3 regions of the Parageobacillus sp. NEAU-HV-2 genome follow, and region 2 is predicted to be linked to each of the others. Evidence: predicted binding sites of a transcription regulator. Region 2 holds the regulator's gene; each other region holds the start of a gene.
What was found. Region 2 encodes Rex, which represses fermentation and respiration genes when NADH is low (regulators of the CRP and FNR family bind a similar motif). Its sites were predicted from a motif close to TTGTGAAATATTTCACAA; they were not measured.
Positions count from the first base shown of each region.

Region 1: the regulator Rex is predicted to act here: its motif matches at 2,510-2,527, upstream of ric (iron-sulfur cluster repair di-iron protein).
Region 3: the regulator Rex is predicted to act here: its motif matches at 3,031-3,048, upstream of AC1WMD_RS01125 (DUF2249 domain-containing protein).

Region 1 is NZ_JBXUJJ010000001.1:204,298-209,513, reverse strand. It holds gene AC1WMD_RS01180 (molybdenum cofactor biosynthesis protein MoaE) at 1-441, opposite strand, end outside; gene mobB (molybdopterin-guanine dinucleotide biosynthesis protein B) at 434-946, opposite strand; gene AC1WMD_RS01170 (molybdopterin molybdotransferase MoeA) at 943-2,202, opposite strand; gene ric (iron-sulfur cluster repair di-iron protein) at 2,660-3,364, shown strand; gene moaA (GTP 3',8-cyclase MoaA) at 3,407-4,432, opposite strand; gene modB (molybdate ABC transporter permease subunit) at 4,447-5,103, opposite strand.
Region 2 is NZ_JBXUJJ010000023.1:3,319-8,534, forward strand. It holds gene groL (chaperonin GroEL) at 1-808, opposite strand, end outside; gene groES (co-chaperone GroES) at 881-1,165, opposite strand; gene AC1WMD_RS18515 (CPBP family intramembrane glutamic endopeptidase) at 1,419-2,153, shown strand; gene AC1WMD_RS18520 (YdiK family protein) at 2,200-2,352, shown strand; gene tatC (twin-arginine translocase subunit TatC) at 2,355-3,101, opposite strand; gene AC1WMD_RS18530 (twin-arginine translocase TatA/TatE family subunit) at 3,122-3,274, opposite strand; gene AC1WMD_RS18535 (redox-sensing transcriptional repressor Rex) at 3,290-3,928, opposite strand; gene moaC (cyclic pyranopterin monophosphate synthase MoaC) at 3,918-4,439, opposite strand; gene AC1WMD_RS18545 (ABC-F family ATP-binding cassette domain-containing protein) at 4,559-5,216, shown strand, end outside.
Region 3 is NZ_JBXUJJ010000001.1:196,246-201,461, forward strand. It holds gene AC1WMD_RS01110 (Crp/Fnr family transcriptional regulator) at 1-165, opposite strand, end outside; gene AC1WMD_RS01115 (nitric-oxide reductase large subunit) at 400-2,763, shown strand; gene AC1WMD_RS01120 (hypothetical protein) at 2,839-2,985, opposite strand; gene AC1WMD_RS01125 (DUF2249 domain-containing protein) at 3,114-3,347, shown strand; gene AC1WMD_RS01130 (molybdenum cofactor guanylyltransferase) at 3,458-4,036, shown strand; gene AC1WMD_RS01135 (TIGR04053 family radical SAM/SPASM domain-containing protein) at 4,108-5,216, shown strand, end outside.

The sequences.
Region 1 (5,216 bases), on a different contig from region 2:
TGTCGGGTACGCTTTTGTCTCTAATTGATTGCCGACCCATTCCGTGCCATCTTCCCAGTGTTCCTTCTTCCATATCGGAACAATTTGTTTAATGCGCTCAATCGCGTACCGGTTTGCCTCATACGCGTCGTTTCGGTGCGGCGATGATACGGCGATGACTACAGCAGCCTCCCCGATATCCAGCCTGCCGATTCGGTGGGTAATGGCAACTTTGGTTTCCGGCCATTTTTCCTGAATTTCTGCACCGATTTGTGCGAGCATTTTTTCTGCCATCGACACATACGCCTCATATTGTAAAAATAACGTCCGCTTTCCCTTCGTCCATTCGCGCACCGTGCCGATGAACGTGGCCACCGCGCCAGCTTCCGGACGCATCACTTTTTGGATCACTTCTTCGACGGAAATCGGCTTGTCCGTAATGACAAAAAGACGTTCATTCATCGTTTTTTCTCACCTCATTCATCAACCAATGTAAATAACTTTCTTCGTCATCAATGGAAAATAAAGGATATGAAAGAAAGGGTGGCTGTGAAAAAGGTTGCCACATAATAACGGCAATAATGTTCGAAAGCTGGGAGAGCGAATCCCAGTCCTCTTCGTTTCGCACCATTACTACTTTTGGATATCGTTCGCTTTTGTAGCCCTCGACAAGGACAAAATCAAGCGGCAACAGTTGATAGAACGATAAAATTTGCGCGAGCGACCATGATGGCCGGCGGGCATGAAGCTCGAGCAATCCGTCTCCTTCCACCGACACACAAACCGCCCCCGCCCGCTCGTGGCGCTCTGAGTCGGCATTCGCATATCGTCTTTCCGGCTCACCGCCGTGTCCGTGATGTTTGATCGTTCCAACACGGTATCCTTCGGAAGACGCGATTTTCACCCATTTTTCAATCAGCGTCGTTTTGCCGCTGTTTTTATAGCCGACTACTTGCCAGACGTTCATATGTCGCTTCCCTCTTCGTCTTCTAGCAGCCACACCTCGACGGTATCGCCTTTGGCAAACCCGCGCGTCCCTCCCGGAAGCACCATCAGGGCGTTCGCTTTCGCGAGTGATGTGACAATATTCGATTTATCCATGCCAACCGGCGCCACCGTTAACCGTCCGTCTTCGAACGCTACGTAACTTCTGACAAAGCGGGTAAACGGGTTTGGCTTTGGAAAGTCGACCGTCAACGTTGCCGTTGCTTTTTTCAAATACGGTTTCGCGGAAAATAGCCACGTCCGCACAACGGGGCGTACAAACAGTTCATAGCCGACATAGCAGGCGGATGGGTTGCCCGACAGCCCAAACAACAGCTTGCCGTCAAGGTGCGCAACCGTCGTCACGCTGCCCGGCCGCATCGCTACTTTATTAAACAGCATTTCAGCGCCGAGACGTTCATAAATGGCCGGCAAATAATCATAATCCCCGACGGAGACGCCTCCTGTTGTAATCAACATATCCACTTGATCGAGCGCGGATTGGATCGCGGCAAAACAAGTATCCAGATCGTCCATTAATTTGCCGAAATAAACCGGCTCCGCGCCGCTGCGGGCCACTTGTGCCTGAATCATATAGGCGTTGCTGTTGCGGATTTTTCCCGGCACGAGCGGGTCAGATACATCCAAAAGCTCGCTGCCTGTCACGAAAATGCCGATGCGCGGCTTGCGCGCCACTTTTACCTCGGCATATCCAAAGGTCGCGAGGAGCGCCTGCACGCCGGGATTGATCCGCGTACCTTTTGGAACAAGCGCATCGCCTTTTTTCGCATCCTCTCCTTGAAACGAAATATTATCTCCCGGACGGAACGGTCGTTTGATCGAGATATATGTTTTGCCATCCCGCTCATATCGTTTCGCTAATTCAAGCATGACAACCGCGTCGCATCCAGCGGGAATTTGCGCTCCTGTCATGATGCGCACTGCCTGAAATGGCGAAACCGTTTTCATAGCTACTTGCCCCGCTCCAATCGTTTCAATTACCTCAAATTCGACCGGGTTGTCCAGCTTCGCCTGTGCGGAGTCCACAGCGCGAATGGCAAAACCGTCGTATGGGGAGCGGTCAAACGGCGGAACGTCATGATCGGCGCGCAATTCTTCAGCCAAGTACCGACCGTATGCTTCCTCAAGCTGAACCGTTTCCGCTTCCCCTTCCCGTGCATATTTCATGACCCTTTCGATCGCTTCCGTTACCGGAATCGGAGTTCGCTTTTCCAACATGCTTTTCTCCCTCTTCTCGTTACCGTTATTGACATTATCAACTTTTTTCATAATTTTTTCAACTATTTCGCTAGGACAGTATGCTGGCCGCTTACTAACTCATGCTGTTGGATCGTTTCGCCAAACTCTTCGAATAAACTGCTGCATCGTATCTTCTCTTTCAGCAAGCCGCTTCTCTACTTCTTTTAGGCGACTTTCTAACTGTTTATTTTCGGTTTCCAACTAGCCAGACCTTAGCAATCGGAACATCATATTCCCTCTTTTCTTCTTTCTTGTTTTTTATTGTACGGAAACGAAACAAAGTTAGTTGTGATGTTCCTCACATTTATCCGTTTCATTTCTTTCCTAACACAATTTGTTCAAAATTTCTTCATTTATGTGATGTACATCACGACATGCAAAAAAGAAAAGAAATATGCTTAAGTTGTAATGATTGATAAAGATGGAGGTATCAGCCATGGAAAAATGGTTTACAGAGCAAGCGCTCATCGGTGATATCGTAGCACAATTCCCAAAGGCAAGCGATATTTTCAAAGCATACAAAATTGATTTTTGCTGCGGAGGGCAGCGCCCATTGCAGGAGGCAATAAAAGAGCGCGGTTTGGACGGACAAGCGATTTTAGAAGAGCTGAACACGCTTTATGCCCAATCGCTCGAAAAAATCGATAAAAACTGGAAGGAAGCTTCTTATCGCGAGCTGATCGATCATATCATTGGAAAACATCATCGTTACTTGGCGGAAGAACTGCCGCAGCTCAGCCCTTACGTCACAAAAGTGATGCGCGTCCACGGAATGCATCATCCGCATCTTGCACAAGTTCATAAGCTGTTTAACGAGCTGAAAACCGAATTGGAACAGCATACCGTTAAAGAAGAAACTTACGCTTTCCCACTTATTTTGCAATTTGAAGAAACTCCGACTCCGGAAAACAGAGAAACGATGAAACAAGTGGTTCACGAACTTGTCAATGAACATGACGTTGCTGGCGACATCATCAAAACGATTCGTGAAATTACGAATGACTTTACCCCACCGGAAGATGCATGCGGTACGTACCGCCTTGTCTACAATCGACTAGAAGCGCTAGAAGAAGATTTATTTGAACATATCCATTTGGAAAATAACATTTTATTTCCACGCGTTCTTAATGAAACAGAATAAACAACAACCGGACTGCTCCACTAACGAGCAAGTCCGGTTTGTTTATCCGCCGATATAAGACATTTCGATTTTCTTCCGCATTTTCGCCGTTTGCTCCGTCCGTTCGTCCGAGTAGCGGTCTGTCCGCATGTTCCATGTGGATGCAATCACTTTCTTGATCTCCCCTTTATCCGCTCCCGAACGCAGCTTTTCTTTTAACGAAACACCGCTTGACGCAAACAAGCACGTATACAGCGTACCATCGGCGGAAATGCGCGCCCGTGTGCAGCTGCGACAAAACGATTCGGTCACCGAGGCGATAAAGCCGACTTCCACGTTCGTGCCAACATAGCGGTAGCGGCTTGCCACCTCACCGAAGTAGGCTTTTTCCACTGGCTCGAGCGGATGGAGTTGCTGCAGTTGTTCATACATTTCTTTTTTCGTGACAACATGTGAGAAATCCCATCCATTCGTTGTGCCGACATCCATAAACTCAATAAAACGAAGCGTAATGCCCCGTTCTTTAAAATAATTGGCCATTGGAATAATTTGCGAGTCGTTCATTCCTTTTTTCACGACCATGTTTACTTTGACGCCAAGCCCAGCTTCCTCGGCCGCCTCAATCCCTTTTAACACCGGTGCCACCCCGACGCCGACGCCGTTCATTTTCTTAAATACGTCATCATCAAGCGCATCCAAGCTGACATTGACGCGCTTTAACCCCGCTTCTTTTAAACGTTTGGCCCATTTCACTAAATGGATACCATTCGTCGTCAGCGCGATATCACGAATGCCGGGAATGTGTGTCAATCGTTCAATTAAGACATCCAAATCCCGTCTTAGCAGCGGCTCTCCCCCGGTAATGCGAATTTTCTCGACGCCAAGCTCGGCAAAACTTTCGGCAAGCAACACCATTTCCTCTATCGTTAATAATTCTTCTTCACGCAAAAAACGAAAATTCGGACCGAATATTTCTGCCGGCATGCAGTAAACACAGCGAAAATTGCATTGATCCGTTACCGAAATGCGCAAATCACGAAGCGGTCGGTTCCAGCGATCGGCAACGGCCTCCGATTTTTTTTTCTCCATCCCTCTTCCTCCTTTCAATGTGATTTAAACGCGGTCGCACACAACAACAGGAAAAACGACAAAAGCATTGTAACGACGACCCACGCCCACGCTAAATTCATTTCTCCCGACTCAATCGCCACATAAATGGCGGTCGGCATCGTTTGCGTTTTCCCCGAAATATTTCCCGCAAACATCAGTGTAGCGCCAAATTCGCCGAGACTGCGGGCAAATGCCAAAATCGCCCCAGAAATAAGCGCCTTTTTCGCCAACGGAATCGATATATACCAAAAAACTTGGTATTCATTTGCTCCGTCGATACGCGCCGCTCCTTCAATCGTTTCATCCACCGCTTCCAATCCAGCCTTGGCGGATTGATACATGAGCGGAAAGGAAACAACAATGGCCGCAATCACCGCTGCGTACCATGTAAACATCACCGGTGCGTGAAACAACGTTTCAATTCCCTTGCCAATTACGCTGTTTTTTCCGAATAAAATGATAAGGAAAAAGCCGACTACCGATGGCGGCAGCACGAGCGGAAGCATCAGCAGTGTTTCAATGACGATTTTTCCACGAAACCGACGGCGCGCCATCAACTTGGCCGTGATGATGCCGAAAAGCACAACCATTGCTCCAGAAACAAATGCGACCTTTATCGATAACCAAACCGGTGACCAAAACTCCATCATCACAAAACCTCTTTCAACAACACCGTTTCTTGTTCCACTATATAAAAAAAGGAAGAAAAATGTTGTGATGCTACTCACATTTTAACATACTAAATATGCAAATAGTTTTAGAA
Region 2 (5,216 bases):
TGAATGTACCGCGAAGTTTGTTGACGACTAATGTTGCAAGCGCTTCGCCTTCGACATCTTCTGCGATAATTAATAGCGGTCTTCCTTGTTGAACTACTTGTTCTAAGATAGGCAAGATTTCTTGGATGCTAGAAACTTTTTTATCTGTAATTAAGATGTATGGATTTTCAAGCACTGCTTCCATTTTTTCTGTATCTGTGATCATGTATGGAGATACATAACCACGGTCAAATTGCATACCTTCGACAACATCTAATTCCGTTGCGAAGCCTTTCGATTCTTCTAATGTGATAACACCATCGTTGCCGACGCGTTCCATTGCTTCTGCGATTAATTGACCAACTTCTTCGTCAGCTGCAGAGATCGCTGCAACTTGAGCAATGGATTCTTTACCTTGAATTGGTTTGGAGATTGCTTTTAATTCTTCTACTGCCACAGCGACCGCTTTTTCAATACCTTTACGGATGCCCATTGGGTTAGCGCCAGCTGTAACGTTTTTCAATCCTTCGCGGATCATTGCTTGCGCTAAAACTGTTGCCGTTGTTGTACCGTCCCCAGCAACATCATTTGTTTTGCTTGCTACTTCCGCAACAAGTTTTGCACCCATGTTTTCAAATGGGTCTTCCAATTCGATTTCTTTCGCGATCGTTACACCGTCGTTTGTAATTAATGGCGAACCGAATTTTTTCTCTAATACGACGTTACGGCCTTTTGGACCTAATGTTACTTTTACCGCATCTGCTAGTTTATCCACACCGCGTAACATCGCGCGACGAGCTTCTTCGCTGAATTTAATTTCTTTTGCCATACCCCGTTACCTCCTTATAAAATGGAATGTTGTTAAGTATTTTTTGCATATCTATGTTATAAACGCTGTCTATTAGCCAATAACAGCTAAAATATCGCTTTCACGTAAGATTAAGTATTCTTTGCCATCATATTTTACTTCTGTGCCAGCATATTTCGAGAAGATAATGCGATCGCCAACTTCTACTTCCGGAGCTACGCGCTCACCGCTGTCAAGCACGCGTCCTTTGCCGACAGCAACTACTCTACCTTCTTGTGGCTTTTCTTTCGCAGTGTCTGGCAATACGATACCGCTTGCAGTTTTTTCTTCTGTTTCGATCACTTCAATGACAACGCGATCACCTAATGGCTTTAACACGGAAAACAACCTCCTTAACATAATTTTCGCCGTTCTTATTAGCACTCATCTCAATCGAGTGCTAACACACTTATAATATTAATGAACTTCTCTTTTTTTTGCAAGTATGAAATACAAAATTTCTAAATCCTTTTCAATTATTTCATACTTCCATGATCTATAAACAGCGGCAGTCAATTTTTTTATATTTTTGTAAAAGATGTGCTAAAATACGGGAAGCATCACTATTTTGTTGGTAAAGGGGTAAGTTTTCTTGAAACGACAATATTGGTATGTCATTATTACGTATATCATCATGCAGCTGTCCGGTATTATAGGGGTTCCGCTTTTGCGCTTTCTCGGCGTGGGGAAACATGCCGAAAACAAGCTCGTTGCCGCACAGCTCACTTCTGGCTATTGGGCGGTCATTAGCTTTGCGATTGCGTTTTTGATTATTCTCTTTTTCTTGCGCGAGGATATAAAACAGCGGCATACTCGTTATCGCGTTTCCTTGCCTGTCGCCTGGATGTGGGCGATCGGCGGCGTCTTTTTAGCCCTGTTTGCCCAGAGCATTGCCGCTAATATTGAATGGCGTCTGCTTGGCATCGAACCGGGCTCGGAAAACACGAGACGAATTGTCGAAATCATTCAAGTCACCCCGATATTGATCATCGTTACTTCCATTATCGGCCCGATTTTAGAAGAAATTATTTTTCGCAAAATTATTTTCGGGACGCTATATCAAAAATACAACTTCTTCATTGCCGCGCTCATCAGTTCGCTATTATTTTCGGTAGTCCATATGGAATTGGAGCATCTGCTTTTATATGCGGCAATGGGTTTTACGTTTGCCTTTCTTTATGCGAAAACGGGGCGCATTTTCGTTCCGATATTCGCTCATGTTACGATGAATACGTTCGTAGTCTTGGTGCAAACATTGTTTGCTGATGAAATTGAAAAAATGATGCGGCAGGCAGAACATATACAACTCATTATTGGGGGCTTTTAATACAATGAGAAGGACACCATTGCAATTCGCTTTTGCCTATTTTCTGATGGGAGTACTATTTACTTACTTGTCCATTCAAAGTGCAAAAGATACGATTTGGAACTTTTTCACCATCTTCCTTGCCATCCTGGCTACGCTTGATTTTGGAGCAGCCATACGTCTCTTCGCATTCCACTTTCGCAATAAACCTCCCGTTTGATATCACGGGAGGTTTTCTTGTTCCTGTTGCGCCAATAATACTTTGCGGTAAGCCATTTTGGAGATCCAAATGCTTGCTTCATATAAAATCGAAAGCGGAATCATCACAATCACTTGTGATAATACATCCGGCGGCGTAATGGCCGCAGCTAAAATCAGCAAGGCCAAATAAGCGTATTTTCGTACTTTGCTCAATAACATCGGTGTAATCAAACCAAGTCTTGTTAAAAACATCACAACTACCGGCAGCTGAAAGACAATGCCAAACGGCAAGACGAGCTGAAGCAAAAATTCGAAATATTCATTAATACCGATGACTTGATGAATACCGAGGCGTTCCGCCAAATTTTGCATAAAACGAACGACAAACGGAAATAAGACAAAATACGCAAAACTAACGCCTGCTAAAAAGAGAAAAATCGAAAGCGGAATATAGCTTAACGTCACTTTTCGCTCTTTTTCATATAACCCTGGGCTGACAAACGCCCAAATTTGATAAAGCAAAACCGGGGCAGTAAGAATAAAGGCGATGACAAAGGCAAACTGAAAGTAAATTTTGATCGGGTCTGTCAAACGAAATGCATTCATCGTCAATTCTTTTGCTTCATCCGTATGCTGCAAATATAAAATGATCGGTTCGACAAAAAAGAAGCTCCCTATCAAGGCAATGCCAAAAAAAACAAGAACAATGATAAGCCGTTTTCGCAACTCTCCTAGGTGCTCATACACCGACATTTCTTTATCATTCATGTCTCAACCATCCTAACTCATCATTGGTCGGCTTTTTTTTCATCTTCATCGGCTAATCCTTTCGTCGCATCCTTAAACTCGCGGAGCGATTGACCGAGCGACTTGCCCAATTCCGGAAGTTTTTTTGTTCCAAACAATAATAAAATGACAAGCACGATTAATAAATATTTCATGTTTTATTCTCTCCTTTATTCAAGCGGATAGTTTTTCAAAAAATAAACGAGCGACTGCAATTCGACCGCTAAGTCGATATGGTGGACGCGAATATGCTTCGGTACGTTCAAGCGCGCCGGCGTAAAATTTAAAATCCCTTTAATTCCTTTTTGGACAAGACGGTCGGTAATCCATTGGGCGACATGGGCAGGCACCGTTAAAATCGCTACTGGAATTCCCTCGTGAAGACGGTCTTCTAATTCATCCAAATGATAGACGGGCACCCCGCCGACTTCTGTACCGACTTTCCTTTCATCTACGTCAAATGCCATCACAATTTTCGTATTATTGTTTTTCGAGAAATTATAGTTTAAAAATGCGGTGCCTAAGTTCCCGACTCCAAATAACGCAACTTCCGTTATCTCGTCTTGATCGAGCGTTTTCCGGAAAAATGACAACAAATAGTTGACATTATATCCGTATCCCTTTTTGCCAAGCGCGCCAAAATAAGAAAAATCGCGGCGGATCGTCGCAGGATCGACTTTAACCGCCTCGCTCAGCTCGGCAGAAGAAACGCGTTGTTTTCCGGAAGCGTGTAAATTTTTTAAAAAACGATAGTATAACGGCAAACGTTTGGCCGTTGCTTGCGGAATTTTTGGCTGTTCATTGCTCATCGATAAATCCCCCAGCACTTCTCTTTTTGCGTTGATAATGTCCTGACTTTCCACCCATTTTCTCTACTAAATAGGTTGGGCCAATCACCATTCCTTTATCAAGCGCCTTGCACATATCATATACTGTCAGCGCACATACAGAGGCGGCCGTTAGCGCTTCCATCTCTACCCCTGTGCTTCCTTTTGTTTTCACTGTTACGGTAATCAACAATTGATACAACGCTTTTTCTTCTTCGACATGCCAGGCAAACTGAATGTCGACACCTTTTAGCATAAGCGGATGGCACATCGGAATGAGATCGGCTGTTTTTTTCGCCGCCATAATGCCCGCCACTTGCGCAACGGCAAGCACATCCCCTTTTTCGATCGTCTTGTTTGTCATTTTTTCATAAATTTCCTTATTGACGGTCACACTTGTTTGCGCGGTCGCCATGCGGACCGTATCCTCTTTGTCCGTAATATCGACCATTTTTGCTCGGCCTTGTTCATTGAAATGGGTAAATGTTGACAACGTAATCTCCTCCACTTATAAACTATACACTATTTTTCGTCATCTGTCTTTTATCGTTTTATTGCGATAGGAAAGTAACTTACGCTACACTATTATTGTTAAACGCGAGGTGAAAAACAATGATCATTTTACAAGTGAATCAACTGACAAAATATTTTGGCGCTGACCTTATTTTATCGAATATAAAATTAGAAATACAATCCAAAGACCGAATTGCGCTCGTCGGAAGAAACGGAGCAGGAAAATCGACGCTATTAAAGATCATTGCCGGTGAAATGTCTTACGATAGCGGAGAGATTATGAAACCAAAAGAAGTAACGATCGGCTATCTCGCTCAGGACAGCGGTCTTCACTCTTCGTTGTCGATTTGGGAAGAAATGATGACAGTATTCGCCCCATTAAAGGCCATGGAAAAGCAATTGCGCGCGCTGGAAATGCAAATGGGCGATCCTGATTTGCTCGCAGATGCATCCCGTTATGAAAAATTATTAAAAGAATACGACACGCTACAAGAGCGTTATAAAGAACAAGGCGGTTACCAATACGAAGCCGATATCCGCTCCATTTTACACGGTTTGCAGTTTTCTAAGTACGATTATATGACAACTCCTGTCCAATCGTTAAGCGGCGGACAGCGAACGCGGCTGGCGCTCGGAAAATTGCTTTTAACGAAACCCGATTTGCTTATTTTGGACGAGCCGACCAACCATTTAGACCTCGAAACATTAACATGGCTTGAGCAATATTTACAAACGTATCCTGGCGCTATTTTAATCG
Region 3 (5,216 bases), on a different contig from region 2:
GATGAAATAGACGCGTTCTAACGGATCCCCTTGCATAAAAACAAATGTCCGTGGTTTATAAACGCGTACATGGGAAATCGATACGAGTGATTCCAGTTCATGATCGGATAACTCGCGAAAAAGCGGAACATTTTTTAGTCTCTCTTTCATCCAATCATTCGTCATGCTTCCATCTCCTTATACAAATTTTACAAAAATGTGTCTTTTACCAAGTGGAATTCCTTTTGATAAGAATAAAGGAACTACAAAGCTTTCCGTTATTTCTATACTACCATTTTATGAGTTTCTGCATATGCGAGCTGTGACATAAATCATAGTATGCGTTTGTCATGACTCACATTTTTTTTATTTTTGCAGCGTTACAATCAGGGTGAATCAAAGATAGGAGGTTGAGGATAGATGGAAGTGAACCCATCAGTCCGTCCGTCTTTACGTCCCGAACGGCGGACACAAAATAGTTTCCTTAAATCAATATTAGTTTTTACGATTTTAATCAGCTTTACCGTCCTGCTTGTCGGCGGATACTGGATTTTTAAAGAAATGGCGCCGCGGCCGAAAGAAGTGCGGAGCGAAAGCGGCAAAGTGTTGATGACAAAAGAAACGATTATCGGCGGACAGGCCGTATTTCAAAAGTATGGCTTGATGGATTACGGTACCGTACTTGGGCATGGATCTTACATGGGTCCAGATTATACAGCAGAGGCATTGAAGATTTACACAGAAGGAATGCAAGAGTATAAAGCAAAAGAACTTTATGATAAACCGTTCTCGCAACTATCCAAAGATGAAAAAACGATCATTCGTGATAAAGTAATTAAAGAAATGCGGAAAAACCGCTACAATCCGGTTACTGATGTGCTTGTGCTAACCGATGCGCAAGTGTATGGACTCGAAAAAGTCCGCGATTATTATCGCGATGTATTCACCAACGGTGACGGCTGGGGCTTGCAAAAAGGGCTAATTAAAGAATCAGATATGCCGAAAACACATCGCGCCTGGGTAGCGGACAGCGACCAAATTCGGCAAATTGCTGATTTCTTCTTCTGGACAGCTTGGTTATCAAGCACTCCAAGAATTGGGGACCACATTACGTACACAAACAACTGGCCATATTATGAAGATGCAGGAAATACGATGTCGTTTTCCGCCATGTGGTGGAGCGGAGCAAGCGTGACCATCTTAATTTTATTTGTCGGGATTATTTTGTTCTTCTTCCATCGCTATCAATTGAGCATGCAGGAAGCATATAAAGAAGGACAATTCCCGGTTATCGATTTGCGTAAGCAGCCATTGACTTCTTCGCAAGTGAAATCAGGAAAATACTTTACGATTGTTGCTGTGCTGTTTTTCGTTCAATCGATGTTTGGTGCGTTACTTGCCCATTATTATGTAGAGCCAGACAGCTTTTTCGGCATCAAATGGATTCATGATTTATTGCCGTTTAACATTGCGAAAGGCTACCATTTACAATTAGCGATTTTCTGGATTGCGACATCATGGCTAGGCATGGGGGTTTTTATCGCACCGCTGGTCGGCGGGCATGAGCCGAAAAAACAAGGGCTTCTCGTTGATATTTTGTTCTGGGCGCTTGTTGTTCTTGTCGGCGGCAGCATGATCGGTCAATGGCTCGGAGTAAACGGATATTTAGGAAACAGCTGGTTCTTGCTTGGCCATCAAGGTTGGGAATATCTTGAGCTTGGCCGCATTTGGCAAATTATATTAGTAGTAGGCATGTCTATTTGGTTATTTATCGTCTTCCGCGGCATTAAGAGCGGATTGAAACGGGAAAGCGATAAAGGCGGATTGATTCACTTATTGTTCTACTCGGCGATTGCGGTGCCGTTCTTTTACATCTTTGCGTTCTTTATGAAGCCGGACACGAACTTTACGATGGCCGATTTCTGGCGCTGGTGGATTATCCACTTGTGGGTAGAAGGAATTTTTGAAGTGTTTGCGGTTGTTGTGATCGGCTTTTTGTTGGTGCAAATGAAACTTGTCACAAAACAATCTACAGTAAGAGCGTTATATTTCCAATTTACGATCTTGCTTGGCAGCGGGGTCATTGGCATCGGTCACCACTATTATTACAATGGTTCGGCGGAAATATGGATCGCACTTGGTGCCGTCTTCTCGGCGCTCGAAGTCATTCCGCTTACATTGCTTATTTTAGAAGCATATGAACAGTATAAAATGATGCGTGATGGCGGGGTTAACTTCCCTTATAAATCGACATTCTGGTTCTTAATTTCTACAGCGATTTGGAACTTAGTCGGTGCGGGAGTGCTTGGATTCCTCATTAACTTGCCGGCAGTCAGCTACTTTGAACACGGACAATTTTTAACGCCGACTCACGGCCATGGGGCGATGATGGGAGTATACGGAATGTTCGGTATTGCCGTGCTGCTTTATTCATTGCGTAACATCGTGAAACCGGAAGCATGGAATGATAAATGGTTAAAATTCGCATGCTGGATGCTCAATATCGGGCTTGCAGGAATGATTGCAGTGACGCTGCTGCCAATCGGTATTCTGCAAATGAAAGAAGCGTTTGAACATGGCTATTGGGTATCGCGTTCTCCAGCGTTTTTACAACAGGATCTTGTACAAAACTTGATTACGATCCGTGCTGTTCCAGATACGATTTTCTTAATTGGTGTCATTGTGATTATGGTATTCAGCGTCAAATCGCTATTCCATTTGCGTAAACCGACACACGGTGAGAAAGAAGCGCTTCCGGTTGCCGATCTAACCAAAGAAGAATAAATAAAAAGAATCACAGCACAAATCGCTGTGATTTTTTTTATCTCTGTATGATAGCGCTTTCTATTTTGTTCATTGTTAGCTGCTTTTCGCTTCTTCTTTTTCTTCGTAACATTGAAAACAATACAACGTTTCTTTTTCGTCGCTAACGATGCCGTTTAAAAACCCGTGCAAACAATGTATCGGTTTGCCGCACTGCGAACAAAAGCCAACAAGCTCTTCCAACATCATTTCTCCTTTCATAAACGATTGAAAATTATCATTCGTAAGTTGTGATGTTCATCACTACGACAAACGACAAAAACGATTATGATGTGTATATAATTCATTATACTATAAAGGAGGCAACAATTATGAGACAATTTGCCATAAAAATTCATGCTCCTGATTATGAACCGCGCGAAAGACATCCTGCGATTTTTCGCTTATTCGATAGCTTGAAACCAGGTGAAGTGATGGAATTAACAAACGATCATGATCCGCGTCCGTTACATTATCAGTTTATGATGGAGCGTCCAGAACAGTTTACTTGGGAGTACTTAGAAGAAGGACCGGAAATTTGGCGAGTGGCAATCGGTAAAAAATAAATAAGATTTTTAGAAAAGATTCCTAGAAAATTACGGGAATCTTTTCTTTTCGTTGCCTTCATGATACAGTGAAACAGAGAGTTGGCGAAAGGGGACAGACGGTGAAAGGAATGACAGGGATTGTTCTTGCCGGGGGGCAGTCGCGGCGTTTTGGCAGCCCGAAAGCGTTTGCCAAGTTTAACGGAAAATATTTTTTTGAAATTGCTGTAGAAACGTTACGCACAGTGACAGAGGATATTTATATTGTTAGTCATCCTTCACTAGTAGACTGTTTTCGACAAAAGACAGTGGAAAAAGTGGTCATGGACGATGAACGATATCGTGGTCAAGGACCGCTTGCTGGAATTTATACGGCTATGAAAGAAAGCGAAGCGGAATGGATGTTTGTGCTTCCGTGCGATATGCCGCATATGCGGCCGGAAGTCGCGATAAAACTTGCGGAATATGTTAACGAGGAATTTGATGCGATTATATGCGCGCATTTTGGCCAAATTCAGCCGTTAGTTGGCATATATCATCGACGGACATGCGAGCAAATCGAAAAGTTGCTGCAAGCAAAGGATAACAGGATGAAGTCGCTTTTTCATCGTTGTCAAGTCCGCTATGTGACGGAACAAGATTTTTGGGAAGATGAGATCGTATTTCGCAATGTAAATGAACGAAATGAGTATGACGATATTGTGACATAAATGGTTTTGTGATTTATGTCACATGAGTATTCCTTCCTATGCAGTACAATGAAAGCAAGGAGGGGAAATAAGTGAGGGACTTTAACGAAAATCCGTTTATTGTGATTTGGGAATTAACAAGGGCATGTCAGTTAAAATGTCTTCATTGCCGGGCGGAAGCGCAATATCACCGCGATCCGCGCGAATTGACATTCGAAGAAGGGAAAAAGTTAATTGATGATATATATGAGATGGACCAGCCGCTTCTCGTGTTTACTGGCGGAGATCCGCTCATGCGCCCGGATGTATATGATCTTGCGAAATATGCGATTGACAAAGGCCTTCACGTTTCAATGACGCCAAGCGCGACGCCGAACGTTACAAAAGAAGCAATTCGAAAAGCGAAGGAAGTTGGGCTTTCACGTTGGGCGTTTAGTTTGGACGGGCCAAACGCGGAAATTCATGACCATTTCCGCGGAACACCTGGTTCCTTCGATTTGACGATCAAAGCGATTGAATATTTGCATGAGCTTGATATCCCGGTGCAAATTAACACCGTTATTTCTCGTTACAATGTTCATGCTCTTGATGAAATGGCAGAGTTGGTTGAAAAACTAAAATGTGTGCTTTGGAGCGTCTTTTTCCTTGTGCCGACAGGACGCGGAAAAGATTCGGACATGATTTCGCCGGTAGAGCATGAAAAAGTGTTTCGCTGGCTTTATGAAACGAGCAAGCGTGTCCCGTTTGACATAAAAACAACGGCAGGGCAGCATTACCGCCGTGTCGTGTTACAATCGAAAATGCGGGAAAAACAAATCACCGGCGCTGGAATTAACTATGAAGATGTGTTGATGAAAGGACTGACCGGTCAAGTCGACGGTCTTGGCCGTGCGCCAAAAGGAGTTAACGACGGCAACGGATTTGTTTTTATTTCTCATATTGGTGATGTCTATCCGAGCGGACTGCTTCCGGTAAAAGCCGGAAACGTCCGTGAAACGCCGCTCGCGGAAATTTACCGGAATTCGCCGATTTTCCAAGACTTGCGTAACCCTGATAAATATAAAGGAAAATGCGGTGTATGCGAATTCCGCTACGTTTGCGGCGGCTCGCGCTCGCGGGCGTATGCTGTTACCGGCGATTACTTAGAAAGTGAACCGTATTGCGTATACATTCCAAAAGCGTTGCGGCAAAAAGACAAGCG